2 regions of the Clostridium cochlearium genome follow, and region 1 is predicted to be linked to the other one. Evidence: predicted binding sites of a transcription regulator. Region 1 holds the regulator's gene; the other holds the start of a gene.
The links. The regulator LexA, encoded in region 1, represses DNA repair genes until DNA is damaged. The targets are predictions, from matches to a motif close to CNAACANNTGTTNG.
Positions count from the first base shown of each region.

Region 2: CKV72_RS01370 (DNA polymerase IV) is a predicted target of LexA. The motif match lies at 1,820-1,833, and genes of this name have one in related genera.

Region 1 is NZ_LT906477.1:1,102,120-1,117,994, reverse strand. Features, by position in the region: gene miaB (tRNA (N6-isopentenyl adenosine(37)-C2)-methylthiotransferase MiaB) at 1-254, shown strand, start outside; gene mutS (DNA mismatch repair protein MutS) at 320-2,965, shown strand; gene mutL (DNA mismatch repair endonuclease MutL) at 2,977-4,839, shown strand; gene miaA (tRNA (adenosine(37)-N6)-dimethylallyltransferase MiaA) at 4,856-5,800, shown strand; gene hfq (RNA chaperone Hfq) at 5,851-6,090, shown strand; gene CKV72_RS05375 (methionine gamma-lyase family protein) at 6,188-7,471, shown strand; gene lexA (transcriptional repressor LexA) at 7,505-8,107, opposite strand; gene CKV72_RS05365 (hypothetical protein) at 8,259-8,621, shown strand; gene CKV72_RS05360 (tyrosine recombinase XerC) at 8,639-9,625, opposite strand; gene CKV72_RS05355 (Glu/Leu/Phe/Val family dehydrogenase) at 9,936-11,201, opposite strand; gene CKV72_RS05350 (DUF378 domain-containing protein) at 11,386-11,604, shown strand; gene CKV72_RS05345 (HPr family phosphocarrier protein) at 11,640-11,897, opposite strand; gene CKV72_RS05340 (pyridoxal phosphate-dependent aminotransferase) at 11,979-13,172, opposite strand; gene CKV72_RS05335 (SMR family transporter) at 13,343-13,699, opposite strand; gene CKV72_RS05330 (hypothetical protein) at 13,704-14,969, opposite strand; gene CKV72_RS05325 (decaprenyl-phosphate phosphoribosyltransferase) at 14,991-15,848, opposite strand.
Region 2 is NZ_LT906477.1:268,779-284,653, reverse strand. Features, by position in the region: gene CKV72_RS01380 (hypothetical protein) at 1-196, shown strand, start outside; gene CKV72_RS01375 (cupin domain-containing protein) at 240-581, opposite strand; gene CKV72_RS01370 (DNA polymerase IV) at 727-1,794, opposite strand; gene CKV72_RS01365 (hypothetical protein) at 1,963-2,274, shown strand; gene CKV72_RS01360 (TIGR00266 family protein) at 2,384-3,064, shown strand; gene CKV72_RS01355 (NCS2 family permease) at 3,134-4,429, opposite strand; gene CKV72_RS01350 (hypothetical protein) at 4,601-5,080, shown strand; gene mscL (large-conductance mechanosensitive channel protein MscL) at 5,148-5,552, opposite strand; gene CKV72_RS01340 (mechanosensitive ion channel family protein) at 5,580-6,458, opposite strand; gene CKV72_RS01335 (hypothetical protein) at 6,482-6,754, opposite strand; gene CKV72_RS01330 (ABC transporter ATP-binding protein) at 6,896-8,671, opposite strand; gene CKV72_RS01325 (ABC transporter ATP-binding protein) at 8,664-10,403, opposite strand; gene CKV72_RS01320 (MarR family winged helix-turn-helix transcriptional regulator) at 10,405-10,839, opposite strand; gene CKV72_RS01315 (M20/M25/M40 family metallo-hydrolase) at 11,068-12,177, opposite strand; gene CKV72_RS01310 (spore coat protein) at 12,363-12,818, shown strand; gene CKV72_RS01305 (GTP pyrophosphokinase) at 12,867-14,426, opposite strand; gene CKV72_RS01300 (THUMP domain-containing class I SAM-dependent RNA methyltransferase) at 14,615-15,757, opposite strand; partial or broken gene CKV72_RS01295 (MATE family efflux transporter) at 15,826-15,875, opposite strand, start outside.

The sequences.
Region 1 (15,875 bases):
TAAAACATGAAAGATTTGAAAAACTGGTTAAAATAGTTAATGAAAGTTGTGAAAAGAATAATAAAAAATATCAAGATAAAATAGTTAAGGTGCTAGTAGAAGGCGAAAGTAAAAACGATAAAAATAGATTAACTGGTAGAACAGATACAGGAAAACTTGTAAACTTTACTGGAAACAAAGATAATATAGGTAAGATAGTTGATGTTAAAATAACTAAAACTCTATCATTTTCCCTTGATGGAGAAGAAGTATAATTAAACTTTATAAAAAAGCTCTTTTAAAGGGCTTTTTTTGCAACATATTTTAGGAGGTGACAATTTTGAAACTTACACCAATGATGCAACAATACTTAGAGGTAAAAGAACGATGTAAAGACTGTATATTATTTTTTAGATTAGGTGACTTTTATGAAATGTTTTTTGAAGATGCTGAAACTGCATCTAAAGAATTAGAATTAGTATTAACAGGACGAGACTGTGGTCTTTCTAAAAGGGCTCCTATGTGTGGTATACCATATCATTCAGCTTCTAGCTATATAAATAGATTAGTATCTAAAGGATACAAAATAGCTATATGCGAACAGTTAGAAGACCCATCCTTAGCTAAAGGAATAGTTAAAAGAGATATTGTAAAGATAGTTACACCTGGTACTTATTCAGATAGTAATTTTTTAAATGAAACTAAAAATAACTATATAATGAGTCTGTATACAGAAAATGATTCCATGGCTATGTGCTTTTGTGATATATCCACTGGGGACTTTTTTGCCACAGATCATTGTTTAGATGAATCCGTTATATTAGATGAAATTTCAAAATTTGACCCTAGTGAATTATTAGTAAATGAGGATATATCCAATAATATTTTAAAAGAAATAGAGAACCGTTTTAGTATATCTATTACTAATTTAGAAAAGGATTGTTTTCAGGATAATAACCTATTAGAAGAACAATTTTCTAATTTTAATAAAAAAGAATATTCCTCAGTTTTAATAAAGTGTGGTAATGGACTTTTAAAATACATATTTGAAACTCAGAAAATGTCCCTTGGACATATAAACTTTTTTAAACATTACAATATAGTAGATTATTTATCTATGGATATAAACTCTAGAAGAAATTTAGAAATTACAGAAACTATTAGGGATAAATCTAGAAAAGGATCTCTTTTGTGGGTATTAGATAAATGTAGTACCGCTATGGGAGCAAGGCTTTTAAGAAATTGGATAGAACAACCCTTGATAAATAAAGAAAAAATTGATAAAAGGCTAAATGCCGTAGAAGAATTGGTATTAAATATATCATTACACCAGGACTTAAAAGATGTTTTAAGGGATATTTACGATATACAAAGAATAGTTGGTAAAATCTCTTCTAAAAATGTAAATGCAAAAGAACTCCTTTCATTAAAAAATTCTATAGAAAAATTACCTTATGTAAAAAATATACTGTCCAAATTAGAATCAGATTTATTTAAAGATATGTTTTTAAATTTAGATGAGTTAAGGGATATTTATGATCTATTAGAAAAATCTATAATGGATAATCCATCTATTACAATAAAGGATGGTAATCTTATAAAAAATGGTTTTAATAACGACATAGATGAACTTAGAATGGCAAAATCTCATGGTAAAGAGTGGATTGCAAATCTTGAAAATAGCGAAAGGGAATTTACTGGAATAAAATCTCTTAAAGTTGGATATAATAAAGTCTTCGGATATTTTATCGAAGTTACAAAATCCAATTTATCCTCTGTACCTGAGGGAAGATATATAAGAAAACAAACATTATCAAATTCTGAAAGATATATAACTCCTGAATTAAAAGAAATGGAAGATAAGATTTTAGGAGCGGAAGAAAAATTAATTAATCTTGAATATGAAGTGTTTGTAAGTATAAGAAATTCTATAGAAAAAGAAATAGACAGAATGAAGTCTTCTGCAAATATAGTGGCTATTTTAGATTGTTTAAGTTCCTTAGCTACAGTGGCCTTAGAAAATAATTATTCAAAGCCCAAAATAGTAGAAGGGGATAGCATAATCATTAAAGATGGAAGACATCCAGTAGTAGAAAAAATGATTCCTACGGGTAGCTTTGTAGCCAATGATACAACTATGGATACTGAAGATAATCAAATGCTATTAATTACAGGGCCTAACATGGCAGGAAAGTCTACATATATGAGACAAGTAGCTTTAATTACTATAATGGCTCAAATAGGTAGTTTTGTTCCTGCAAGGGAAGCTTCCATATCCCTTTGTGATAAAATATTTACAAGAATAGGGGCCTCCGATGACCTATCTGCAGGTAAAAGTACCTTTATGGTAGAAATGTGGGAAGTTTCTAATATACTTAAAAATGCTACATCTAAAAGCTTAATTATTTTAGATGAAGTGGGTAGGGGAACTAGCACTTTTGATGGATTAAGTATAGCTTGGGCTGTTATCGAGTATATTTGTAATAATAAAAAATTAAGATCAAAAACTCTTTTTGCTACCCATTATCATGAATTAATTCAATTAGAAAATAAAATCAAGGGAGTAAAAAATTACTCTGTATCAGTAAAAGAAGTAGATAAAGATATTGTATTTTTAAGAAAGATTATAAAAGGCGGAGCAGATCAATCCTATGGTATAGAAGTTGCAAAACTTGCTGGACTTCCAGAGGATGTAATAATGAGAGCCAAAGGAATTCTTGAAAGTATAGAAAAAAATAAGGATAATAAAATAGAAATTAATGATATAAAAGAGAGTAAAAAAACTGTTAAAGAAGAAACTAAAAAAGAAATAGCAATGGATCAATTATTAGAACACAATGATTTTCAAATTAGCTTTACTCAAATTGAAAAAGAAAACTTAATTAAAGAAATTTCTTCAATTGATATATTAAATTTAAATCCTATGGAAGGATTTAATAAGCTATATGATTTAATTAATAAAGCTAAGTCTATTGAAAAAAAGTAGGGTGAAATATTTTGAAGAGAATAAATATATTAGATGAATTTACATTTAATAAAATAGCCGCTGGAGAAGTGGTGGAAAGACCTTTTTCTGTAGTAAAAGAATTGGTTGAAAATAGCATAGATGCTGAAGCTAAAAATATTACAGTGGAAGTTAAAAATGGGGGACAGGATCTTATAAAAGTTTCAGATGACGGTATTGGAATTTATGCAGATGACATAGAAAAAGCTTTTTTACCTCATGCTACTAGTAAAATTTCAAATATAGAAGATATTTTTTCTTTAAACACTATGGGATTTAGAGGTGAGGCTCTGCCAAGTATAGCCTCCATCTCTAAAATTCACTTAAAATCTAAGCCTTCAAGTAAAGATATAGGTAAGGAAATATACATGGAGGGTGGTAATTTTATATCCTTTAATGATATAGGAATGAATACAGGTACTACTATAAAAGTTACTGACCTTTTTTATAACGTACCTGCTAGATTAAAGTTTTTAAAATCACCTTCTAGGGAAAGTTCTCTTATATCGGATATTATACAACGGCTTTCCCTAGCCAATCCCAATATAGCCTTTAAACTTATAAATAATGATAGAACAGTTTTAAATACCTATGGTTCTGGAAATTTAGAAGATGTTATACGGGTTATTTATGGTAAAAAAACTTTAGAAAATGTAAATTATTTCGAAAGTCATAGTGATATTATATCTGTCTATGGGTATATAGGAAATGCAGAACTTAGTAGGGGAAGCAGAAACAATCAAAGCATTTTTGTAAATAAAAGATATATAAAAAGCGGATTAATTACTGCCGCTGTTGAAAATGCTTTTAAATCTTTTTTAACTATAAATAAATTTCCTTTCTTCGTAATATTCATAGATATATTTCCAGAATATATAGATGTAAATGTACATCCAACTAAAACTGAAATAAAGTTTAAAGAAGATAAAAGAGTGTTTTCCTTTGTATTTCACACAGTACACGAAAGTATAAAGAAAAGCTTGTATAAAGAATTTAATACTCAAATAACAGAGGATGTAAAAGAGGATAATAAAGAGATAATTAAAGAAAATCCATCTTTATTTGAAAGTGTTAAAAAGGTACAGATACCTATTGACCTAAAAAGTGCTACTAAAGATATTGAAAGAACAAGTTTAGTTAATTCAGCATTAAACAACGTTAGTAATGTTACACAAAATACTATAGATAAAAGTATTACAATAGATAAAAAAGAAAACTTTCAAGAAGATAAAATTAATAATATTGCTACAGAAAATACAAAAGATGAGGTTCCTAAATTGCCTGAAATGAGGATTATAGGACAATTTGATAATACCTATATTTTAGCTGAAAGCTTTAAAAATTTATATATAATAGATCAGCATGCTGCTCATGAAAAAATACTATTTGAAAACTATAGAGATAAAATAAAAAAGGAACAGGTTAAATCACAAGTACTGTTACAACCTATTGTAATAGAATTGGATCCAGAGGACTTTTCCTATTACATGGATAACAAAGATTTATTTTGTAAAACAGGATTTAATATAGAATTATTTGGAGAAAATACAGTAACTATTAGAGAAGTTCCTTTTATTATGGGTAAACCTGATATAAATAATTTATTTATGGATATAATTGATAATATAAAAGCCATGGGTAGTGGAGAAACCACAGAAGTAAAATATGACTCTATTGCCATGCTTGCGTGTAAATCAGCAGTTAAGGCTAAAGATAAATTATCAAAAGAAGAAATGGAAGCTCTTATAAATGATTTAAGTTTTGCAAAAGATCCCTTTAACTGTCCTCACGGTAGACCTACTATAATAAAAATAACATTATCAGAATTAGAAAAAAAATTTAAAAGAGTACAATAAGGGGGATACTTAACTTATGAAAGATTTATTTATACTATCTGGTCCTACAGCTGTAGGCAAAACAGAAATTTCTATAAATTTAGCAAAGAAATTAAAAGGGGAGATTATATCCTCGGATTCAATGCAAATATATAAACATATGGATATAGGCTCTGCTAAAATATCAGAAAAAGAAAAAAGGGGGATACCTCATCACTTAATAGATGTAGTTGAACCTTGGGAAAATTTTAGTGTAGCTGAATACAAAGATAGTGTTGAGGGTAAAATAGAAGAAATCTATAATAGGGGCAATATTCCTATGTTAGTTGGTGGAACTGGTTTATACATTAACTCAATAATATATAACTACAGTTTTACTGATGCAAATAAAGATGATGACTATAGAGATTATCTTCAAGAATTAGCAAAAGAAAAAGGAAAAGAATATGTTCATAGTCTTTTAAAAGATATAGATGAATATTCCTATAACAATATCCATTACAATAATTTAAAAAGAGTAATTAGAGCATTAGAGGTATATAAAGTTACTGGAAAACCCATGAGTGAATACGCCAAAGAAGAAAAAGAAAATTTATTTAATATTCCATATTCCATATATTATTTTGTGCTGTATATGAATAGGGATAAATTATATGATAGAATAAATATGAGAGTAGATAAAATGCTACAAGAAGGATTATTAGATGAAGTTAAAAAATTAAAAGAAATGGGTTGTAATGAAACTATGCAATCTATGCAGGGTATAGGATATAAAGAGTTGCTATACTACCTTAATGGTGAAATATCTTTAGATGAAGCTGTATATTTAATCAAAAAAGGAAGTAGAAATTATGCTAAACGTCAATTGACCTGGTTTAGACGAGATCCTAGAGCTATATGGATAAATAAAGATGAATTTGAAAATGACGATGCTGTGGTAAGTGAAATACTTGATAAGTTCAATAAATTAAAAGGATTTTAATTTATTTTATAGAACTATATATAAATGTAAACATATTGGAGGGGATTATATTGGCTAAGACTATAAATAATTTACAAGATATATTTTTAAATAGTGCTAGAAAGAATAAAATTGAAGTTACAATACATTTAACTAATGGATTCCAAATAAAAGGTTTCGTAAAAGGCTTTGATAATTTTACTATAATATTGGATTCCTTAAATAAGCAAATGCTTATTTATAAACACGCAGTTTCTACTATTACTCCTAGTAAAGATATATTATTTACTCCACAATCTGCAGAATATTAAAATATAAGTGTAAAAGAATGGGCATTATTTTGCCTATTCTTTTTTTATGTGATATCATATAAAGTCGTAGCAATTTTTATTTTGGAGGTAAATTATAATGATAGACAGTACAAAATATTTACTAAAATACAAATATAAAATAAGTGATAATACATTGGATCTATATGAAAAAGCACTCAAAGATGTAGAACCACAATTTAAAGCTTATGATGAAATAAGAGAATTTAATCAACTAAAAGTTCTTAATGCATTTCAAGAAGAAAGAATTAGCGATGCTCATTTTACTAATAGTACCGGATATGGTTACGGAGACATGGGAAGAGATACTTTAGATAAGGTGTATGCTCGTATATTCAATGCAGAAAGTGCATTAGTAAGGCCTCATTTTGTAAGCGGTACTCATACTATAGGAGCTGCTTTGTTTGGGAATTTAAGGCCAGGAGATACTATGCTTGCTGTAGTGGGAACTCCTTATGATACCATACATAGTGTAATAGGTTTAAGCGGGGAGAAGAACATAGGTTCTTTTAAAGAGTATGGAATAAACTACAAACAAGTTGATTTAAAAGATGGTAAATTGGATTTCCAAGGCATAGAAAAGGCAATAAAAGAGGATCAATCCATAAAAATAGTACATATTCAAAGATCCACAGGTTATTCCTGGAGAAAGGCTTTACTAGTATCAGAAATAAAAGAAATTATAGATTTAGTAAAAAGCATAAGACAGGATATAATTTGTTTTGTAGATAATTGTTATGGTGAGTTTATAGACATAATAGAACCAACAGATGTGGGAGCAGATTTAATAGCTGGTTCCTTAATTAAAAATCCAGGAGGGGGATTGGCACCTACTGGAGGATACATTGTAGGTAAAGAAGAATATGTTACTCAAGCTTCTTACAGATTAACTGTACCTGGTATAGGAGCTGAATGTGGATCAACCTTTGGAGTAATGAGACTTATGTATCAAGGGCTATTTTTAGCACCTCATGTATCTATAGAAGCCTTAAAGGGAGCGGTTTTATGTTCAAGGCTTATGGAACTTGCAGGTTTTGAAGTTTTACCTAAATACAATGAAAAGAGAAGCGATATAATACAGGCTATAAAATTCAATGATAAAGATAAGGTTATTAATTTCTGTAAGGGAATACAATTCGGATCTCCTATAGATTCTTTTGCCCATTGTGAACCATGGGATATGCCAGGTTATGATGATCAAGTAATTATGGCGGCAGGAGCATTTATACAAGGATCTTCCATTGAATTATCTGCTGATGCACCAATAAGGGAACCTTATATAGCTTTCTTACAAGGTGGATTAACCTTTGACCATGCAAAAACCGGTATATTAATGGCTTTAGATAGAGTTTTAAATCACTAAAAAATAGGTCTTGTGATATCACAAGACCTATTTTTAATATTTTCTATATAAGCCAACAATTTTTCCTATTATTTCACATTGCTTTACAATAATAGGTTCCATAGTTTTATTTTCTGGTTGTAATCTTATGTAATCTTTTTCTTTAAAAAATCTTTTAATGGTAGCTTCATTATCAAGTAATGCTACTACTATTTCACCATTTAATGCAGAATTTGTTTTTTCAATTATAGCCATATCTCCATTCATTATTCCTGCATCTATCATGCTATCACCTTTAATTTTAAGCATAAATAATTGATTATCACTTTTTACATAATCTATTGGCAAAGGAAAATTATCTTCTATATTCTCCACTGCTAAAATTGGTTTACCAGCAGTAACCGTTCCTATAACAGGAATATCTATCATTTCTTTTTTTATTATAGAATGATCTAAAACTTCAATTGCTCTAGGCTTAGTAGGGTCTCTTCTTATGACTCCTTTTTGTTCTAATCTTTTTAAGTGGCCATGAACTGTAGAGGTAGACCTTAATCCTACCGCATTGCAAATTTCTCTAACTGATGGTGGATATCCTTTTTCTCTTAATTGTTCTTTTATAAATTCATATATTGCTTCTTGTTTGTTTTCTCTGGCCATGTAAAACACCTCTCAAAATTTAATACAATTTACTTGAAATTATAGCATACATCTGCCTAAATATCAAACTTATGTTCTTTTAAGCCCTTGAATATATAATTTTACTTTGATATAATACTTAAGCGAAAATAAATAAAAAGGGGATAGAAACATGGCAAAATATACAAAATGTATTTTAAATCCAGAAAAGAATTGTGATGATTGTAATAAATGTGATCTTTGTGATTTAGCTCCTTCTAAAATATGTGATAATTGTGGAAAGTGTTTAGAAAAGGGCGCCGAAAATGGCATGAGAAGTTTAGAAATAAGTAAAGTAATGGAAGAAGAAGAAAAAAATATAGATTGGTTAGGTGAAGATATAACTTCTAATTATTCAGAAGAAGATGATGAATGTCCTTTTGAATTTATTGAAGACGTAGAAGGCCTAAAAGAAATATTGACAGATGAAGAAATGTCAGAGAAATTTACATATGAAGAATTTCCTGGATTAATTAAAATTAAAAAGATGAAATAACAAGCATTAAATGCTTATTATTCCATACTTTCGCCACTTAGAGGATTTAAGCTAACAGCTTCTCTTAATTTTTCATTATCCACATGAGTATAAATTTGAGTTGTAGATATATTTTCATGGCCTAATATCTTTTGAAGGCTTCTAATATCTACATCTCCATGTTTATACATAAGAGTTGCAGCAGTATGCCTAAGTTTATGTGGAGTATATTTTTTCTCGTCTAAATTAGCTTTTTTTAAATATTTTTTAAGCATAAGTTCTACAGTTCTTTTATTTATTCTAGTATTATTTCTACTTATAAATAACGCATCCTTATCCTTTATTTTATCTAAATTTTTATTTCTAACTCTTAAATAATCTTCTATAGCCTTTAAACAGGCTCTATTTAAATAAATAGTCCTTTCCTTATTACCTTTACCCACCACATAAAGGGTATCTTCTTTTATTTTAGAAATATCTATACTACATAATTCAGACAGTCTAAGTCCACAATTTAGAAATAATGTAATTATACAATAATCTCTTTCCTTATTAGGTCCATCAATAGAGGAGAGAAGTCGTTTACTTTCTTCTAAAGTTAAATATGTAGGGTTTCTTTTTTTGATTTTAGGTGACTCCAATTCTAGAGCAGGGTTCTCATTTAATATTTTTACTTTTCTATGTAAAAACTTAAAAAATGATTTTAATGTAGCAACTTTTCTAGCTTTAGCATAACTTCCATTGTCTCTATAATTATCTAAAAATGCCATAAAGGAATAGAGATCTGTAAGATTTATTTTTCTTATAAATTCATCGTCTACATCGCTAATGTCTATTTCTTCAAATTCTATATCCTTTGGCAATTTAGTTTTATATAATTTTAAAAATCTAAAAAACATAACTAAATCTACTTTATATCCACTCATAGTATTAGGTGATCTTTCTTTTACTGTAGTTAAATAGTTAAGAAAATTATTTAATTGTTGTGGTAATTCAGGGTCATATATATTTCTAAGCTTGTACATATTGATAAAAACCTCCTAAATTTTGCCCAACTTCGCTAAATGTGTATTTAGCGAATATATTTTAATGAAAAATATATAATAATATATATTTGTATATTATCTATAATTATATATATTATTATATACCATGGATTTAAATTTAAAAAATAATTTATATTTTTTATAAAACACATAAAACTACTTATAATAATTTCTTAAAATATTTTTTATGAATAAATCCGTTTACTATTTTTTCTCTTTTATCATATCAATTGATACATATTATCATTAAATAAAGTAGAAGTTAAAAACTTCTACTTTATTTTTATTTTTAATACCAACCTCTAGCTTTCATGGATTTTGCTAATTTATTTATAGCATACATATAAGCTGCATTTCTCATAGTACAATTGAATTTTTCTTTCATTGACCAAACATTATTAAATCCTTCTACTAAAAATTCTTCTTCACGAGATTTAACATCTTCTTCATTCCAGTAGTAGTTATCTAAGTTTTGTACCCATTCAAAATAAGAAACTATAACTCCACCTGCATTTGTTAATATATCTGGTGTAACTTCGACTCCTTTTTTCTCTAATATTTCATCCGCTGCAGGTGTAACAGGTCCATTGGCTCCTTCACAAATTAATTTAGCATTTATTAATTTAGCATTGTTTATGTTTATAGAATTTTCTAATGCTGCAGGAACTAATACATCTACATTTAAGCTCCAAAACTCTTCTTCTTTTATTTCAGAACTTCCACCAAAACCTAGTAAAGTTCCATTCTCTTTAAAGTGTTTTATTAATTCTTCAACTTTTAATCCCTTTTCATCATGTATAGCATAGAATCCTTTTTCTCTATCCCATTCAGATACACTAACTATTTTTCCACCGAGTTTTTCTATACAAAGTGCTGCATGGCTTCCTACATTTCCAAAACCTTGAACAGCTACGGATGAATTTTCCAAACTTCTATTAAGTTTTTTCAAAGCTTCTCTAGCAACTATAGCAACCCCTAATCCTGTTGCTTCTGTTCTACCTTTTGAACCATTTAATTCTACTGGCTTACCTGTAAAAGTTCCCCAATCATTTTGTCTTGAAAGCTTATTATATTCATCTGCCATCCATGCAATTATTTCACCATTGGTATTTACATCTGGAGCTGGTATATCTATATCTTCACCTATTATTTCGTAAAGTTTATCTACATATCCTCTACTTAATCTTTCTAATTCACCTTTAGATAAAGTTTTAGGATCTACTATAATTCCACCTTTTCCACCACCAAAAGGAAGATTTGCTATAGCACATTTAAAAGTCATCCATATAGATAGCGCTTTTACTTCATCTAAGTTTACATTTTGATGGAATCTTACCCCACCCTTTGTAGCACCTATAGAATTATTATGTTGACTTCTGTATCCTTTAAATACTTTTATACTTCCATCATCCATTTTAACTGGAATATTAACTTCAAGAACTCTCGCTGGTTCCTTAATTAATTCATAAACACTTTCGCTTAAATTTAAATCTTCACAAGTTTTCTTTATTATTTTTTGCACATTTTTAAACGGATTTAATTCTTCAACATTCATTGTTTTAACCCCCTAATCTATTAGCATATATTTATTATACTACTTTTTTTACAAATTTCTTGTATTTTTTTGAAATTTGTATTAACTATTTTTTACAACCCCATTGTATAAATACGTTCTATAAATTATAGTTCATTAATATAATTTAATTAGAATAGTATTAAAACAAATGGGAGGCACTATTATGTATAAATTTAATTTAGTTGACAAAATTTCTTTCTTATTAGTATTTATAGGAGCTTTAAACTGGGGTCTTTTAGGTCTATTTAATTTGAACATAGTAAGCGCTATTTTTGGTGAACCTGCTAACCTAATATCTAGGCTAATATATATAATTATCGGAGCAGCTGGTATATATTTATTATTCCTATTTTTAAAAATTAAGAAATACTCTAAATCATAAAAATAAAAGGCTCTAGCTATTGAGCCTTTTATTTTTTAGTCCATTGATTGAATTAAATTTGCAATTTCTTCTGCTGCTAAAGCTTCATCATCCCCTGAAGCTTTTATTGTAATTGTAGCTCCATTAGTTACAGCTAAAGATAACACTCCAATAAGACTCTTGATATTCGCTTCCTTACCATTATATTCAATAGTTATATCAGATTTAAATGAAGACGCTTTTTTTACTAATAAAGTAGCTGGTCTAGCGTGAAGACCTGTTGAACTATTTACTACAACTTCCTTTTTAACCATTTATATCACCCCTGTATCAAATAATTAGTAAATCACCTTTATTATACCATTAAACTCAAATATTTTAAATGTATAAAGACTTTAACTTTTTAATCCATTAATATAATTTGATATTCTATCTAATCCCTTTTCTATATTTTCTATAGATGTAGCATAAGAAAGTCTTATATGATTTTCTAATCCAAAAGCCGCTCCTGGAACCACCGCTACTTTATATTCTTGTAATAATTTTTCACAAAAATCTACAGAATTTTTTATTTCTTCCCCACTGCTCTTCTTGCCTATTATTTTACTTATATCTACAAATACATAAAAAGCTCCTTTAGGTTCTATGCAATCTATTCCATCTATTGAATTTATTCTTTCCACCATATAGTTTCTTCTCTTCTCAAATTCATAAACCATACTATTTATAAATTCCTGATCACCTGTTAAAGCTTCTAAAGCTGCATATTGAGCAATAGAATTTGGGTTTGAAGTCATATGGCTTTGTATATTATTCATTAATTTAATTATATTTTCCGGGCCTGCTGCATATCCTATTCTCCAACCAGTCATAGCATAAGTTTTAGATACCCCATTTATTACAACAGTTCTGCTATATGAATCTTCATTTAAACTTGCTATACTTATATGTTTATTATGTCCATAAATAAGCTTTTCATATATTTCATCAGATAAAATTATTAAATTATGTTCTTTACAAAAATTAGCTATAACATTAAGCTCTTTTTCAGAGTAAATGCTTCCTGTTGGATTATTAGGACTGCTAATAATTATAGCCTTTGTTCTATCTGATACCTTTTTTTCTAATTCCTCTATAGAGTATTTATAATCATTTTCTTTTTTACAATCTACAAATACAGGTATTCCATCTGATAATTTTACTAACTCCGGATAACTTACCCAATAAGGTGTTGGAATTAAAACCTCATCTCCTGGATTTAGAATAGCCATAAATAAATTAGCTATACATTGTTTTGCTCCAGTAGATACTATTATTTGAGATGGTTTGTATTCTAAATTGTTTTCTTTTTTAAATTTATCTACTATAGCATCTTTTAATTCACTTATACCTGAAACCGGTGTATATTTTGTATAACCTTTTCCCATGGCTTCAATTGCAGCATTTTGAATATTTTCAGGTGTATTGAAGTCTGGCTCTCCTGCCCCAAAACCTATTACATCTATTCCATTCTTCTTCATTTCATTGGCCTTTGCAGTTATAGCCAATGTAACAGAAGGAGCTATTCCCTTTCCTTTTTTAGATAACATTAAAAACACCCCCTATTTATTTAAGTCATAATAATATAATACATAATAAAAATAAAAAATGCAATTTTTATTTTTATTATGTTCATATTTTAAGCTACTATAAAGTCTAGACCCGTATAAATAGCTATATTTTTCTAGAAAGTGTTTTTAAATTGCAATTATTTTATTTTTTAATTTCGCGAAATCAAAAATACTCCACCTATAATCAGTAAAATACCCAGTATTCTTTGTATAGAAATATTTTCATTTAAGAAAAAATAAGCAAATAAAGTAGTTATAACATATCCTAAACTGACCATTGGATACGCATAGCTAAGTTCTACTTTACTTAAAACTTTTATCCATATCAAAAAACTAGTTCCATAGGATACTATTCCACTCATAACAAAGAAGTTTTTTAATATACTAATAATGCTTGGCACAAATTGTCCTGGTGAAAAATTTAAAGTTAAGTTTACTGCACCTATTTTAACTAGTATTTGCCCTAAAGCTCCTAAAAATACAGAAGTCAATATAAGTCCTATCATATAACTAAATCCCTCCCCTTCTAAAGCCAAAAACTCTATTTATAAAAGTTACAAATAAATATATCATAAAGAATATTAGTGGGAAAGAATATCTACCCTGTCCTTCTGTTATAAAATACACACAGGTAAACATATAAAATATAACTAATGTATATAATAAACCTCTGTCTATATTTCTACCCTTATATTTTAAAATATCTATTATAATATAAATACTATATAAGATTACAAATACTACGGCAAACAGAAAAATTGCAATTTTTATACCGCTTACACTTATGTACATGTTTTGCTTAATATTACTATTTAAATCACTTCCATAGGTTGTATAATAAATATCTCCTGCTAATCCATAAGTTGCTTTTAACCTTAGAATACCTAACTGAGCAAACCTTTTAGGGTTGTCTTTTATCCACTGTTTTGCAGCTTTAGAAAGCATTTTGTTTTTTTGAGTCATATTAGCGTTCTTATACTCCTCTGTTTTAGCAACAGAATTTTCTACGTTATTAACATCCATCCACATACCAGTTTTGTTTTGAGAATTATTGTTAATATAAAGTACTATTCCACCATTGTTAGATATAAAGGTAAATTCCCCTACATATTTTGTATTTCTATATATCCAAGGCGATATAGAAATTAAAGATACAATAAGTACTGTTAAGCTATTAATTATAGCTTTTTTTATGTTCCATTCTGATATAGCATCAATTATTAGTATAGCAAAGAAAAATATTATAAAAAAAGGTTTTACCATAGCATTTAATGCTGTAAGTATTCCTATATAAACATATTTAAATTTAACTTCACTAAAATATATATTAGTTATTAAAAGCAGAATAGTTGTAAACAATGGTTCTGTAGCTAATATACTACTGTACATAATGTTTAAAGGGAATAATGCAAATATAGTAAATATAATCCTTTTAGATTTTTCTCCTATGTCTAGTTTATATAATATTGAGTAGACTAAATAATAATTTAAAGTAATTAATACTAAATTAAATATTTTTGCTACTAATAGACTATCTCCAAAAATCTTAAATATTCCACCCAAAACTATAGAATATCCAACTGTAGTATATGTATCTCCCCAAGGTTTTCCCTGAGATATATTACGAGCCAATTCATAATAATATTTAAAATCTGAAAAAGGTTCCGCCTTAACAAATTTACACCAAAGTATACTTAACAGTATTCCAACTAAAGATATTATTAAATAATAGACCTTTCCATACTTTTTCTTATCTTGTTCAAGTTTAATTAGCATCGAATCAACTCCTATTATATATTAGAACTTATAGATAATTATAAAAACACTTATAATCCAAAGAATAATGTTAATTAAAAAAGGCATATCTTTTGTAAATATATCCTCAGGCTTACCCCCTATATTTTTTTTCAACATTAAATACTGATATCTAAATAAACCATACAATACAAAAGGTATAGTAAACATCATATTTCTGCTTTGTACAGAATTAAATGTATATAAACAATATGCAATTAATATAGAGGGAGTTACTAAAGTTAACATAGAATCTAGAAATTCAATAGAGTACTCCTCTAATATCTTTCTGTGTTTGCCACCTTTTTCTTCTAAAGTTATTAACTCACTTTTCCTTTTATTTATAGCCAAAAATAGAGAAAGCAGCATTGTGCACAATAAAAGCCAAGGAGAAATAGTTACTCCTGTAGCAAAGCTACCCGCCTCTACTCTCATAACAAAACCCATGGTTATTATCATAACATCTATAATTACCACATTTTTTAATTTGAAGGAATATAAAATATTCATAATCATGTAAGCTAATAATATTGCAAAAACCTTTATGTTACTATAAGAAAAACTTATTACTAGTATCACTAATAATACATCTAATATTATTGCAGTTTTTTTAGATATCATCCCACTTGGAAGTGGCCTTTTTTTCTTATCTGGATGAAGTTTGTCCTTTTCTAAATCTACTATATCATTAAGTACATATACAGTAGAAGAAGTTAAACAAAATAATATAAAAGCATATATATTTTTTTGTAGTAAATTAACATTTAAAAATTTACCTGAAAATATTAATGCTGCAAAAACAAATCCGTTCTTTATCCATTGTTTAGGACGTAATATTTGAATTATACCTTTTAATTTCATTTTCATTATCCCCCCTTGTATACTCTT
Region 2 (15,875 bases), 830 kb from region 1:
GTCTTTTGCTAAAAATAATTCTTGGACTAAACTTCTTAGTAAATATGAAATTGAAAGTAAGCAAAAGATTTCTGATTTAAAACCCCTTACACTATCCAATGCTGCTATTTATAGTTTTTTAAAAAATTTAAATCCCCATTTATCTTCTAATAAAATATTAGATATAATTAAAAGATTAAAATCTAATTCTATATAATAAGACCCCAATGCTAATTTTTAGCACAAGGGTCTTTTTATTTTTATTGCTCAAATATAACTATAAGAAGCATTTTAAATTTTTCTGTTGCATATAAGGCATGAGGTATACCTGATGGCATTACTATAGTTTCACCTTTTTTTACATTAAACTTTTCATCTCCAACTGTTATTTCTGCCTCTCCATCAATAACATAAACCATTGCATCTCCATCAGATGAATGAGAGCTTATCTCCTCTCCTTTGTCAAAGGAAAATAAGGTTACACTGGAACCTTTTCCTTGAGAAAGAGTTCTACTTATTACTTGACCCTCTTGGTATTCTACTAGTTCTTCTAAATTAAAAATCTTTGCAAATTCTACGTTTTTAATTAAATTATTTTTCATATAATTCCCTCCAATTTTAAATAAAATTTAATTTATATTTTTTAAAGTGATAATCTATGATTTTAGTATAGTATATTTTTCCCTTAAATTCCGTAACTTATGCTACCAAATTGTAACTTATTTAAAAGAACTCAAAGAACTTATTTTAACTTCTTTGGGAGTTCATAAGTTGTTCTATAGTTAATTGTTCAATTTTAATTTCTGAAAGATTTGATAGTGTAAGACCTATAAGTCTTAAGGGGTCTTTTATATTTATGCTATCAAGTATTTTACAGGCTTCAATATATATTTTTTCTTCTTCATTAATATATTCTTTTAAGGTTTTACTTTTGGTTGTGATTTCAAACTTATAATTTTTTATTTTTACTGTTACTGTCTTTCCCCACATGTGGTTTTTCCTTAAACCCTTTGATATACTTTTAGAAAAACTATACAGATATTTTTTAATTTCTTCTATATCTTTAGTATCCTTTCTTAGGGTTGTTTCATTTCCTATAGATTTTCTTTCTCTTCCAACTTCAACTTCTCTATTGTCAATTCCTCTTATTCTTTCATATATTTCTAATCCAAATTTACCAAAATACTCTATAAAAAGATCTAAGGGAAGCTTATACATATCTTCAATTTTAAAAACACCTATATTATTCATTTTTTTCACTGACTTTTTTCCCATTCCATGTACTTTATTTATTGATAAAGGTAATAATATATCTGGAATCATATCTTTTTTTATTATTTTTATTCCATTTGGCTTATTCCAATCCGAAGCTAATTTAGCTAAAAATTTATTATAAGAAATTCCAATAGATGCAGTTAGTCTTTCCCTTTTCCATATTTCTTTTTTTATGTAATCTACAACCTTTAAAGGTTCTTTACCACAATTTGTTATATCTAAATAGGCTTCATCTATGGAAACTGGTTCTACAACTTCAGTTATTTCATAAAATATTTTAAATATATTCTTTGATACTTCCCTATATCTATCATGTCTTGAGGGAACATATATACCATAGGGACATTTTTTTCTAGCCATAAAAACAGGCATAGCAGAATGAACACCATATTTTCTAGCTTCATAGGAAGCTGTTGCCACAACTCCCCTACCACTAGTTCCCCCAACTATAACAGGTTTTCCCTTTAATTTAGGATTATCTCTTTGCTCTACAGAGGCAAAAAAAGCATCTAAATCTATATGCATAATAATTCTATCCAAATTACATACTCCTTTACATTTTAACCAAACTTATGTTCTTATATATTTTATCATATATTTTAAAGTATTTCTTCTAAAGTTAAGAAATTCTTAATATATTATGTAATTTTTACTTAAGATTTAATTTTTATAATATATATAACAAAACAAAGACAAGGAGAATCTAAAATGGAAATGCGTGAATGGAGAATTGGTTCTTTAACCTTAGGACTATCCCTTATAATTTCAGGAATTGCTTTTATATTTTTTAATATTTATGGAAATGAAGATTTTTTAATAAAAGCGTTAAATTGGTGGCCTATTATACTTATAATTTTAGGATGTGAAGTTTTACTTTCTAATAAATTATATATTATGGGCAAAATAAGCTGTAAATTAGATTGGATAAGTGTACTATTTATATTTATACTATTAGGTTTTTGTTTTGTTACTGCTTTATTTTGTTTTCTTATAAAAAACGGAATGCTGTACTACTTATAATACCCCATGTAAAATAACTAGGGAATAGAAATTATTCTCTAGTTATTTTAATATTAATTTAAGATTATTATGATATAATTCATTTAATAAATAGTGGGGAGTGATTTATTTGAATTACGAAATAAAAGGTGGTACTTTACCTGTTGTTATTTGTAATCTTAACCCTGGCGAAAAAGTTGTTTCTCAAGCTGGGGCCATGGGTTGGATGTCTGATAATATAATTATGGATACTAATATGAAAGGCGGACTTATGGGCGGTCTTGGAAGAATGATGTCTGGAGAATCCATATTTTTAAATACATTTACCTGCAGTGGAGGTTATGGTACTATAGCCTTTCCTTCTTCTTTTCCTGGTAAAATATTAGCTCTTAATTTATCTCATGGTGAAAGTGTAATAGCTCAAAAGGATGCTTTTCTAGCTTCAGAAGAAAGTGTTTCTCTTACAACATTTTTTAAGAAAAAACTTTCAGCAGGTCTTTTTGGTGGTGAAGGTTTTATACTTCAGAAAATCACTGGTCCTGGATTAGTATTTTTAGAATTTGATGGATATATAGAAGAATATACTTTATCCCCAGGTGAAACACTAAAAGTTGATACAGGATATGTAGCTATGTTTGAACCCTCTGTTGATTTTGATGTGACTACAGTAAAAGGAATGAAAAATATATTTTTTGGTGGTGAAGGATTATTCCTTACTACTTTAACAGGTCCTGGCAAAGTTTATCTTCAAACTATGCCTATGCAAAACATGGCAGCACATATATATAGTTTAATTCCACATAAAGATTGATTAAAAAAGAGCTGTTGAATTAGCGATATTTTAAATCGCTATTAACAGCTCTTTTTTATTTGTATCTTATTAAACACTAAGTATGAAATTAATTAAAAATATAATTGATATTATATACATTGGCAAAGAAACATCTTCTTTTTTATTTGCAGCTAATTTAGCAATAGGATATGCTATAAATCCAAAGGCCATACCATCTACTATGCTATAGGTTAATGGAATCATAGTTATAATTAAAAAAGCTGGAAATCCTTCTGTAAAGTCATTGAAGTTTATATTTAAAACATTTTTAATCATTAAGCTTCCTATAATTATAAGTATTGGTGCTACAGCTGAATTTGGAATAACTTTTATAAGTGGAAGGAAGAATATTGAAAGAATAAATAATATTCCTGTAAATATAGAAGTTAAACCCGTTTTTCCTCCAGCTGCAATTGCCGCTGCACTTTCCACAGTGGCTATAGTTGGGCTAGTTCCTAAAATACCACAAGTAATTGAAGATAATGCCGTGGATTTATAAGCGTTTTTAAATTTTTCTGGTTGTTTAAGCATAATATTTACATATCCATTAAGAAGTCCTAAATTTTCAAACACCAAAACTAATACCAATGAAAATACTGCTGTCCAGAAACTTATAGTTGTTATTCCTCCAAAGTCTAAATTAAAAAATACATCTCCATATCCTTGAAAACTTAATCCTTGAAAATTTATTGATGATACATCAACCAACCCTAGTAGATAAGATACCCCTGTACCTAAGATTATGCTTATCAAAAAATTTCCCTTTATATCTTTTATGAATAAAAATAATGTTATAGCTAAATTTATAAGGGTTGCTAAAACTAGTGGATTTTTTAAATCTCCTAGAGTTACAAAATTACTTTGGTGTGAAACTATTATTCCACCCTTTTGAAATCCTATAAAGGTTATAAATATTCCTATTCCCACAGTTATTGCTTCTTTTAAAGAATGTGAAATAGATTTTGTGATAATATCTCCAAGTCTTGTAAAAGTTATTATTGAGAATATTGCACCCGCTATAACCACTGCTGTTAAAGCTTGTTGTACAGAAAGTCCCATGGATTTTATAATAGTATATGAAAATAAAGCATTTACCCCCATACCGGGTACTACCATAATAGGCACATTTCCTAAAAGCCCCATTATAATGCAACCTAAAAAGGATACTAATATAGTAGCAATAATTCCCACTTCTAATGGAATTCCTGCATCAGAAAGTATTGATGAATTAACAGCTATAATATAGACTACAGAAAAAAATCCTGTTAATCCAGCTAATAATTCACCTTTAACAGTGGTTTTATATTTTGTTAAGTCGAATATCTTTTCAATTATTTTCTTCATTTCTTATTACCTTTCTCATATACCCTCAGCCCACCCTCATTATTAATAAATAATGCAATAATTATTATATCAAAGGTTAGAGTAAAATCAAACTTAAGAAATTATTAATATTTCATATGATATTTCATTAAGAATTTTACAATACAATAAGTATTAAAGAGGTGGTAATAAATGAAAAACAATAAATTTTTAACTTTTATTTTTTCCTGCATTCCTGGAGCTGGACACATGTATCTAGGCTTTCAAAAAAAAGGATTGCAAATTATGCTTTTATTTTTTTCCTTATTATTTTTAGGTGATTTTTTAAGAACAAATATATTTTTTGTTCTTATACCTGTAATATGGTTTTATAGCTTTTTTGATGTAAGAAAAGCTTTTAATAAAAGTGAAACTTTTGAAGATGAAATAATATGTTTTTCCTTAATTAATTTTGATCTTAAGTATATAGGATATTTCTTAATTTTTGCAGGAATTATAGGATTAATGAATGGAGCATTGTTCCCTATACTGAGTGTTTATCTAGATTGGCATACTATAGAAACTATAAAAGATGTACTTATGTCTTTAATTTTAATAATTATAGGAATTAAACTTATATGTGGTAAAAAAGTTTATTATAAAAGATTAAATCCCCCTTCTGATGAGAATTAGGTAAAAAACTAATAATTTACAATTTGTTCATTGCCCCCGAGGGTCAAAAAAAAGAAACTATTTAAAATTAAATAGTTTCTTTTTTTAGAATGTCTCTTATTTCTGTAAGTAATTGTTCTTCTTTAGACGGTTCTTCTACTTTAGGCTTTTCTTCTTCTTTCTTCTTAAAAGAATTTATAAGTTTTACAAATAAAAATATAGAAAAAGATATTATTAAAAAATCAACCACTGATTGAATAAATTTTCCATAATTTAATACTATTTTAGAGCCATCCATAGACATTACAGTTAAACTTAAAGTATCAAAATTAACTTTTCCTAGTAATAATCCTACTGACGGCATTATTATGTCCTCTACTAAAGAACTTACTATTTTACTAAAAGCTCCTCCTATTACTACACCTACTGCTAAGTCTATTGCATTTCCTTTTACTGCAAATTTTTTAAATTCTTTAATCATATTTTTAAACATTACATTTCTCCTTTGTTTTTGATATATTTAAACCAATTCTATGTCCTTTTCTTTTCCTATTTGTTTTAAGATTTCTTCTATTATCTTATGTTCTGTATTTCTAGAATTTCTAATTTTACACATAAATCTTAAAGTTAAAGTGATTTTTCCTTCTGCTATAGAAGTGTATATGGTATGGGATAAATTTTGATAATATATAGGATGTTTTTTAGAAGCTATATTCAGTGATTCCTTCACATCTCCTTCTATATCTCCCAAAATAGAATCTGCCACTTTATTCATTATTTCTTTAGTCTTTTCCCAATTACTTTTAAGAGTTATATTTATCTCTATTTCATTCCAAGTAAATGGGAAATCTCCAGTTTCATTTATTACCTCTGTGGTAATAAGTTTTATATTAGGTATATAAACAAATCTTCCAGTACTTTGTCCATATATTTTGTTAGTTTTAGTTACTTCTATTATAGTAGTGTAAAACCAATCTATTTCTACTACGTCACCAATATTATCATCTATTTTTATTCTATCTCCAACTTTAAAGGGTTTGTGTGAGTTAATTATAACCCATCCTAAAAAGTTTGATACTAAATCTTTAAAAGCAAAAGCCATACCTGCTGAAAATAATCCTAAAAAAGTTAATATATCTTTAGATTCATAAACCCAAATAGGGATTAGAAAAACTAGAAAAAGAACTTTATTGATAAAGGATACTTGTTTTTTTAATTTTATAGTTCTTTCAGAACTTAAGTTAGCTTTTTCTATAGATTTATATATAAATCTATAGATTAGATAAAATACAATCAAAAGCATAATTGATACTATAAATTTAGGAACTGTTCCTACATATTTAAATTTTAAACTTATAGACTTAAACACTGAGGTCAACTTTGATAAAATATCTTCCATAATATAAAGTGTACCCCCTTTATCTACTCTTCCTTTTTATCCAATTCTTCTATTATAAATTTATCAAAATATATATCTTCCATAAAATTATCTTCATTAAAAGTAGTTTTGTTCATTCTTTCAAATTCTTTATAATTTGTAGGTAGCCAATAGGGATTGGAGATATCCAACCTATTGCATATTTCTTTTATACAAATTTCTAAATCTTTTTCATATTCTTTTTGTGAATTAGAAACTACTATTTCTTCTTGAATCATTTTATTATCTTTCATGAGTTTTCCCCATATTCTTGGCATATTATTCCTCTCTTTCTGTAAGTTATGTATAAATACAATAATAAAGTACATATTACCTTCTGTAAAGTTTTATTATAATAAAAAATAAGTAAAATAACTTTAAATTATCTTAAGCTATCTTACTTATATTATCATAAATTTTTAAATTTTAAACTGTGAAACATATAAATTATGATAGAATCCTTCATCTTCCATTAGGGTTTCATGATTTCCTCTTTCTATAATTTCACCATTTTTTATAACTAATATTTTATCTGCTTCTTCTATAGTCTTTAGTCTATGAGCTATTACAAAGCTAGTTCTACCTTTCATAAGATTTTTTAACCCCTTTTGTATTTGAAGTTCTGTTCTAGTATCTATATTACTAGTTGCTTCATCAAGAATTAATATATCTGGATTAGAAAGTATTACTCTAGCTATAGATAAAAGCTGTCTTTGGCCATGACTTAAATTTTCACCTTGAGATGTTACAATAGTATCATATTTTTTTGGTAAATGCTTTATAAAAGAGTGAGCATTGGCAAGTTTTGCAGCTTCTATTATTTCTTCATCTGTAGCATCTAGCCTTCCATATCTTATATTGTCTTTTATTGTTCCAGAAAATAAATAGTTATCTTGAAGAACCACTCCTACTCTTCTTCTTAGGGATTTTATACTATATTCCTTTATATCTAAATTGTCTATTTTTATATTTCCATCATTTATATCATAAAATCTTGTTAATAGATTTATTATAGTTGTTTTTCCTGAACCTGTTGGTCCAACTAAAGCTATAGTTTCCCCTGGATTACATTGAAAATTTATATTTTTTAATACTGGTGTATATTCTTTATATGAAAAGTTTACATTTGTAAAATCTACTTCTCCCTTCAGAGTTTCTATTTTAACTGCACTATCCTTATCTTGTATATCTGGTACTTCATCTATAATTTCAAAAACTCTTTCTCCTCCAGCTATAGCTGATTGTATTGTATTATATAAGCTAGCTAGTTGATTTAAAGGTCTTGAGAATTGTCTTGAATAGTTTACAAAGCTTGCAATTATACCTACAGTTGCCATACCCTTTAGGGTTAAAACTCCTCCTACAGCTACTACTAATGCAAAACCTAAATTGTTTATAAAATTCATAAGTGGACGCATTGCACCAGATAATATTTCTGCTGTAGTAGTTGTTGTTCTTAACTTATTATTTTTTTCTTCAAATTTATTAAATACATATTCTTCTCTACTAAATAGGGTTATTATATCCTGTCCTCCAATAGTTTCTTCTATTAACCCATTTAAGTCTCCTAAAGATTCTTGTCTTTCTATAAAAGATTTTTTTGTTAATCTTCCTAAGTATTTAGTTATAAAAAACATAATAGGGATTATTATGAATGTGGCTAAAGCCATAATTGGATTTAAAAGAAACATGGCCACTGTAACTCCTATTATTGTTAATATACTTGAAAGTATTTGTATAACACTTTGAGTTAGAGCATTATTTAAATTATCAATATCATTAGTAGCTCTACTCATAATGTCCCCATGGGCATTGTTGTCGAAGAATTTTAAAGATAATTTTTGCAGCTTTGAAAATAATTCTGCCCTTATATCTTTTATTGTTCTTTGGGATACTATAACCATTATATAGGTTTGAAGCCATGTAAATATAGCAGTTAACACATATATTATAGCTAATATTAATATTATCTTTATAGCTCCTGGTACATCTTTAACCGAAATATAATCATCAATAGCTACTCCTATAAAATAAGGTCCTAGAACCCCTAGTACAGATGTTATTAGAACTAATAACATAACTGTCCACAGAGCCTTTTTGTTTTCTTTTTTTAAATATTCCCAAATTCTTTTTACTGTACCTTTAGTATTTTTTGCCTTTTTAACAGGTCGAAAGGCATTTTTTCTTTTAGACATTTTGTTCCTCCTTTCCACCTTGAGAAAGGTAAATTTCTTTATATACATCACAATTTTTTAGTAATTGTTCATGAGTTCCACACCCTACTAATTCACCATCATCTAATACAAGTATCATATTGTAATTAATTATAGAGGATATTTTTGAAGCAATCATAAATGTAGTAGTTTTACTAAATTGCTCTCCTATAGATTTTTTAATAATTTTTTCAGACTCAGCATCTACTGCACTAGTTGAATCATCTAAAATTAATATAGATGGATGCCTTACTAATGCTCTTGTTATAGATAATCTTTGTTTTTGTCCTCCTGATAGATTTGTAGCCTTTTGTGTTAATTCATAATTAAATCCACCTTCAAATTTATCTATAAATTCCATAGCACAAGCTGCTTTTGCTGACTTTATCATTTCATCTAATGTAGCATCTTCTTTACCATATTTAATATTTTCTTCTATAGTTCCAGAAAACAATAATGCCTTTTGTGGTACCATACCTATAGATTTTCTTAAAGAAGAAAGTTTTATATCTTTAATGTTCACTCCATCTATTAATATTTCTCCATCACTTACGTCATAAAGCCTTGATATAAGTTTTACTAAAGTAGATTTACCACTGCCAGTAGAGCCTATTATGCCTACCTTACTTCCAGCCTTCACCTTAAAATTTATGTTCTTAAGAACTAAATCATCATCTCTATTATAACTATAAGATACATCCTTAAATTCTACTTCTCCTTTTATATTGTCAAGTTCTTTTGCATCAATACTATCTTTTATTGTTATTTCTGTATCTAATATCTCCATAGCTCTTTCCATGGAAGGAAAAGCTCTTGTTATGTGTATAAATATCATACCTATCATCATTAAAGACATTAAAATTTGAAGAAGATAATTTAAAAATGCCATAATCTGTCCTATTTGAATTGTACCTTTATTTACATTAACAGCTCCAATCCATAGCGTTGCTATCATAGCTCCGTTAATTATTAAACTCACTATTGGAATCAAAATAGATATTAGCTGCATTGCATCTATATTTTTTAAAGTTAAGTTTTCATTTACTTTTTCAAATTTTTCTATTTCATGATCCTCTCTTACAAAAGCTTTTACAACTCTTATGCCAGATAAATTTTCTTGTATAGATGTATTTACTCTATCTAAAGCTTCTTGAACTTTTTTAAATAAATTTCCTACTCTTTTTCCCAAAACCATTGTAACTACAAGAATTAATGGAATAACTACCAAAAGTATTGGTGATAATTCATAAGTACTTGTAAGTACCATTACTATACTTCCTATAAATAAAAGAGGTGCTCTTACAACTACTCTAAGCATCATCATTATTGCCATTTGTATGCTGTTTACATCGTTGGTTAATATAGTTATTAATTTACCGCTTTGGAATCTATCTATATTTTCACCTGAAAATTTTTGAATTTTTTTGTATAAATCCCTTCTTAAATCTGTAGATAAATTTACTCCTGCTTTTGTGGAAAATATTATACACATAACACCACCAAAAAGACCTAAAAAAGCAATTAATATCATAAGAGATCCTGTTTTTAATACATAGGTAAAATCTCTATTAGCTATACCTATATCTATAATATTTTGCATAAGCCTTGGTTGATATAAATCCATAACTACTTCTAAAACCATAAAAAGTGGCCCCATAATAGCTAAAAATGTATATGGCTTTAAGTATGCAAATATTCTTTTTAGAGATGCCATATTACCTCATTTCCTTTCCTTTTAAATTATTATATATTTTTCCCAATATATTGCTAAAAATATCCTTTTCTTTTTTAGAAAGACCTTCAAAACAACTTTCTTCAAAGTCTTTATAAGCTATTTTTATAGTATCTATCATTTCATAAGCTTTATTAGTTAAATATATTCTACTTATTCTTAGGTCTTTTTCGTCATCCTTTTTTTCTACAAAACCTGCTGCTTCAAGTCTTTTTACCATTTTAGTTATAGTTGCTGGCGCTGTACATAGCTTATTACATAATTCCTTTTGAGTAAGCCCCTCATTTTTACAAAGAATAAAAAGCAAAGCAGGTTGCCCTCTATAAAGTCCTATTTTATTTAGCTCTTCTTCTAATCTTTTAAAAGTTAATCCACAAACCTTTAAATGATTTATAATTAGACTATTTTCTATATCCATATACTTCCTCCATTATTTAGCCGGCTAATAAATTTCATAGTAATTATTATATTCAATAGTTTTATAAATGTAAATAGACTTTTTTAATTAACAGCTAGTAATTAATAGTAAATAGCCAATGTAGAAATTCCTTAAAGGGATTTGTTTAAATTGAAAAAACCCTTACATATTAATGCGTAAGGGCTTTATTAGTGTTGTAAATTATTTAAAAGTATTTACAAAAATTTATTATTTTCTTAACATAATTTGATATACTAGTTTTGCAGTATTGTTTAAATTTTCTATAGTTATATATTCTTCTGTAGTATGAACCTTTGCCATGCCTGTAGCTAGATTTACTGCTTTTATGCCATTTCCGTTAAATACATTGGCATCACTTCCACCACCAGAGGCTGCTGGTTGAAAGTTTACTCCTATTTCTTCACAAGCTTTCTTAACTATTTGAACTGTTTCATCTTCTACATCTAAATTAACAGGATCATAACTATGAGTTACATCTATATCAACAGTTACTCCAAATTTTCCTGCTGCTTTATTGAAACATTCTACCATATGTTCTGTTTGTTTCTTCAATTTATCTTTATTTATGCTTCTAGCTTCTGCTTTTATTTCTACTTCTGGACAAACTATATTAGTTGCTTTACCACCTTCAATAATACCTACATTTGCTGTAGTTTCTTCATCTATTCTAAGAAGTTTCATATTGCTAATAGCTTCTGCTGCTACTTGTATTGCACTTATTCCTTCTTCTGGTGCTACCCCCGCATGAGCTGCTTTTCCATTTACTTTTACATTTATTTTATCTTGTGCTGGAGCTTTTATTATTACCTTACCAACATCTCCACCACTATCTAATATAAATGCTTTTTTAGATTTTATTTTTGAATAATCTGCATTCTTAGATCCTTTTAAACCAATTTCTTCACAAATAGTAAATACTACTTCTATAGGACCATGAGATATGTTGTTTTCTTTAATTGTTTTTATAGCTTCAAGTACAGAAACTATTCCTGACTTATCATCTCCACCTAATATTGTATCGCCACTGCTATAGATAACTCCATCTTTAATAACTGGCTTTACACCTATACCTGGAGTTACAGTATCCATGTGACAACTAAATAATATTGGTTCTATATCTAAATCACCTTTTAAATATCCATAAACACTAGTTCCATTAGAACCTACTTTTTCTCCGGTGTTATCTGTAGAAACTTCCATACCTAATTCTTTCATATCTCTTATAAGAGTTTCCATCATTTCTTTTTCATTTAGACTTTCACTGTCTATTTGAACATACTCCAAGAATTTATCTAACAATCTTTCTTCTTTTATCATTTCCTACCTCCTATGATGAATTCTAAAATTGCATTTTTTTAATTTTCTTAATATATTTATACTATCATTTACCACATTATTTATCAATTATATAAAAAAATTTTTCTATAATATAATTTGATTTTAGTGGAATACTATTTGTAAATAGGATAAATATCTATATTATAGAAAGGGGTTTTTTAACTATGGCTCTTACAAGTAAAGAACAGGCATACATTGAAGATAATCTAAATGCTGAATACTTATGTATAAGAAAGTATGAACAGTATGCATCAATTGCAGCTGATCAACAATTAAAACAAATGTTTACGGATCTCGCAAATAAAGAACGTAAACACGCAGATACTCTTAAAGGAATGCTTTCTGGCAGCAATATAACTCCACAAAATATCTTTGAAAGTTATAATAGTCCTGCCGGTGACCAATCTAATATTCAAAGTAGTCTTGGTATTACAGATGCTCAATTGTTAAATGATGCTTTAGCTACTGAAAAACATGTATCAAGCACCTATAATACATCTGTTTTAGAATCTATGGATCCTAATATAAGAAAGCAACTTCAACATATTCAAAAAGAAGAACAAGATCATGCCCAGACCCTCTTTAATGCAATGCATTCACGAGGATGGTATGAAGTATAATAAAATAGGAGATAGGCTTTAAATATAAAAGCCTATCTCCTATTTTTATTATTTTATTAAAGCATTTTCATTTATATTACTTAATTTTATTAGATGTAATGCATCCTTTGCTGTTATTTCTGACAATAATTCTAGCTTGTCTATGTATTTTAGTATTCCTTCACTTACATGTATCTTTCCTGAATGATTTTTTACTCTCTCTATAAATTCTTTTACATTTTCTACACCTACTTTATAGTCGAAAACAGAAAATACTTTAAATTTAAAGAATTCCAAGTAAATGTCCTTAGTATTTTCCCATTCTTCAAAAGTATTTACATTAGCAACTACTATTTTAATTATATTGTCTATTATTTTATTTATACTTTCTATATTTTCTTCGTATACAAAACTTATAGAATCTATTTCAACAAAGCAATTGGCAAGTTCTTTCATCATTGAATTTACTATACTTTCAACTTCACTTTCTTCAAATAAGAAGTGAAGTTTTGTAAAACTTTTATTATTGTAAAATCTTCCTTTAAAATATGCTATAAAATCTTCAAAATCCTCAGCATTATTACCTAATTCTATTTCAAAAAGCATTTTAAAAAATATATTCCATTGAAAATCCTTATTTATAGAATTTAGCATAACATCTCCTATGATTCCACAAAACTCGTCTTCTATACAAATTTGTCTTTCAAATTTTATTTTTTCCGTAAAATTCATTTCATTTTTACCAATTTCATTTAATCTAGATAGAGTTTTTAGCAAAGTTTGATTGTATTCTTCTAAATTTTCCGCATTATTTGTTCTAAATATGTATTTCATTATAACATCACAGGATCTTCTAAAGTCTACAATCAAACCTATATGATTTCTCATTTTTGTAGAAAAAATATCATAAATTATTTTAGCCATCATCATTTCTAACTGTGCTTTTCTAATTGTAGGATCTATGGTATTAAGTTGATTAACCTGTTTATAAATAAGTAATAGCTGATTATCTATCATAGATAGATTTTTCTTAATAGATCCCATTATATTTTTAAAGAAGTCATCTACTAACATATAATTATTATTTTTATATATTACTTTATGCTCTATTTCACCCCAAAATATATTAACTAGGGATTTTATTTGAAGTTCAAAATTAAACCTTTTGTCATCATATTGGTAAAAACCATCTATTCTAAATATTTCAAACCCATTTCTTTGTTGTTGAGGTTGTTCTCCTGTTAAATCCAATTTTATATTTTCATTTATTTCATTATAATAATATCCATTCTCATCTTTTTTGTTAAAATTATTTTTAATTTTTTCATATATATTATTTTCATCTTCAATAAATCTGCACTCAATTCTTATACCTATTAGGTCTGAAAGATTTTTAAATAATTCTTCTGGTGATTTATATTTTTTATAATAATTATTTCTTATTATCTTTTCTTTAAGACTTTTAGATGATTTAACTCTAGAATTTACATTTAAAAATCCTCCATCTTCACCTTCTAGTGATTCCTCAAAGTATATCTCTATTTCTTTACAAACTTTTTCTAAATCTTCCTGTAAATCTTCTAAATGTTCAAGGGATTTATCAATAAATTGAAACATTCTCAGTTCCATAAGCTTCCTCCTAATTATAACAATATATAGCAAAATATTTATTTCCAATATAAGTTTACCATATTAAGCATAGAATTAGGAAAATCAATAAAAAATTTAACAAAAATTATACTTTTATAAGTTTTTAATCTACATAAAAATAGGATAACCTTTTTTTGGTTAGCCTATTGAAAAGTTAATGATGTATTTTATTTTTCCCAAGGATTTTTTTCAGGTTCTGCACCAAAATATTGATAATAATAACATTTTATTCTTCCATTATACAATTTTCTATTCTTGTCTGATTTTTCACCAAAACATTTTTCAAAATCTTCATAAGAAGTAATTACAAAGTAGGACCAGTCTTTTAATTGTTGAAATACTTCTCCCATATCTTTGTATAAATTTTCTATTTCTTTGGCATTTCCCATTCTCTCACCATAAGGTGGATTTGTTATTATAAATCCATATCTTTTTTTATTTCTAAATTCCTTCATGTCCATTCTTTGAAAGGCTATATAATCTGCAACACCAGCTTTTTCAGCATTATCTCTAGCTGTTTTTAATACTCTTCCATTTATATCTGACGCTAATATTCTAAATTCCTTATCATTAATTGAATTCCTAGCATATTTTCTCATGTCTTCCCACAGCTTTTTAGGTATTATATCCCAACCTTCTGATACAAAACTTCTATTAATACCTGGTGCTATGTTTTTTCCTATCATAGCCGCTTCTATAGCTATAGTTCCTGATCCACAGAATGGATCTGCTAATATTCTAGAAGGTTCCCATTTGCTTAAAAGCACTAACGCTGCTGCTAAGGTTTCCTTTAATGGAGCTTCTCCTGCAAATTCTCTATACCCTCTTTTATGTAATCCAGGTCCTGTAGTATCTAAAGTTAAAGTTACTATGTCCTTTAAAATAGCCACTTCTATTTTATAGGTAGCTCCATTCTCTGGAAATACTTCCTTATTATATTTCCTTTTCATGCTTTCAACTACTGCTTTTTTGGTTATTGATTGACAATCTGGAACACTAAAAAGCTTTGATTTTACAGACTTTCCTACCACATGCATAAAGCCTGTTTCTGGAATAATATCTCCCCATTCTACTTTTAATGTTCCTTGAAATAATTCTTCAAAACTTTCTGCTTTAAATTCTGCCATTTTTATAAGTACTCTATCTGCTGTTCTAAGCCACATATTGCAAGTGACTATATCCATTTCACTTCCCTGAAAGGTTACTTTTCCGTTTTCTATAGTTAAATCATCATAACCTAATTCTCTTAGCTCATCAGCTACTACTTTTTCTAATCCAAAAGTAGCAGTTGCAATTAATGTATACTCCATATTTTTTCTCTCCCATATACCTTAGATTTTATTCTATTATAAGTATATCTTATTTTTATAGTTTTAACCTAAGAAATTTGTTTCATATCATCATCTAATATAAGTTCTTCAGACATTT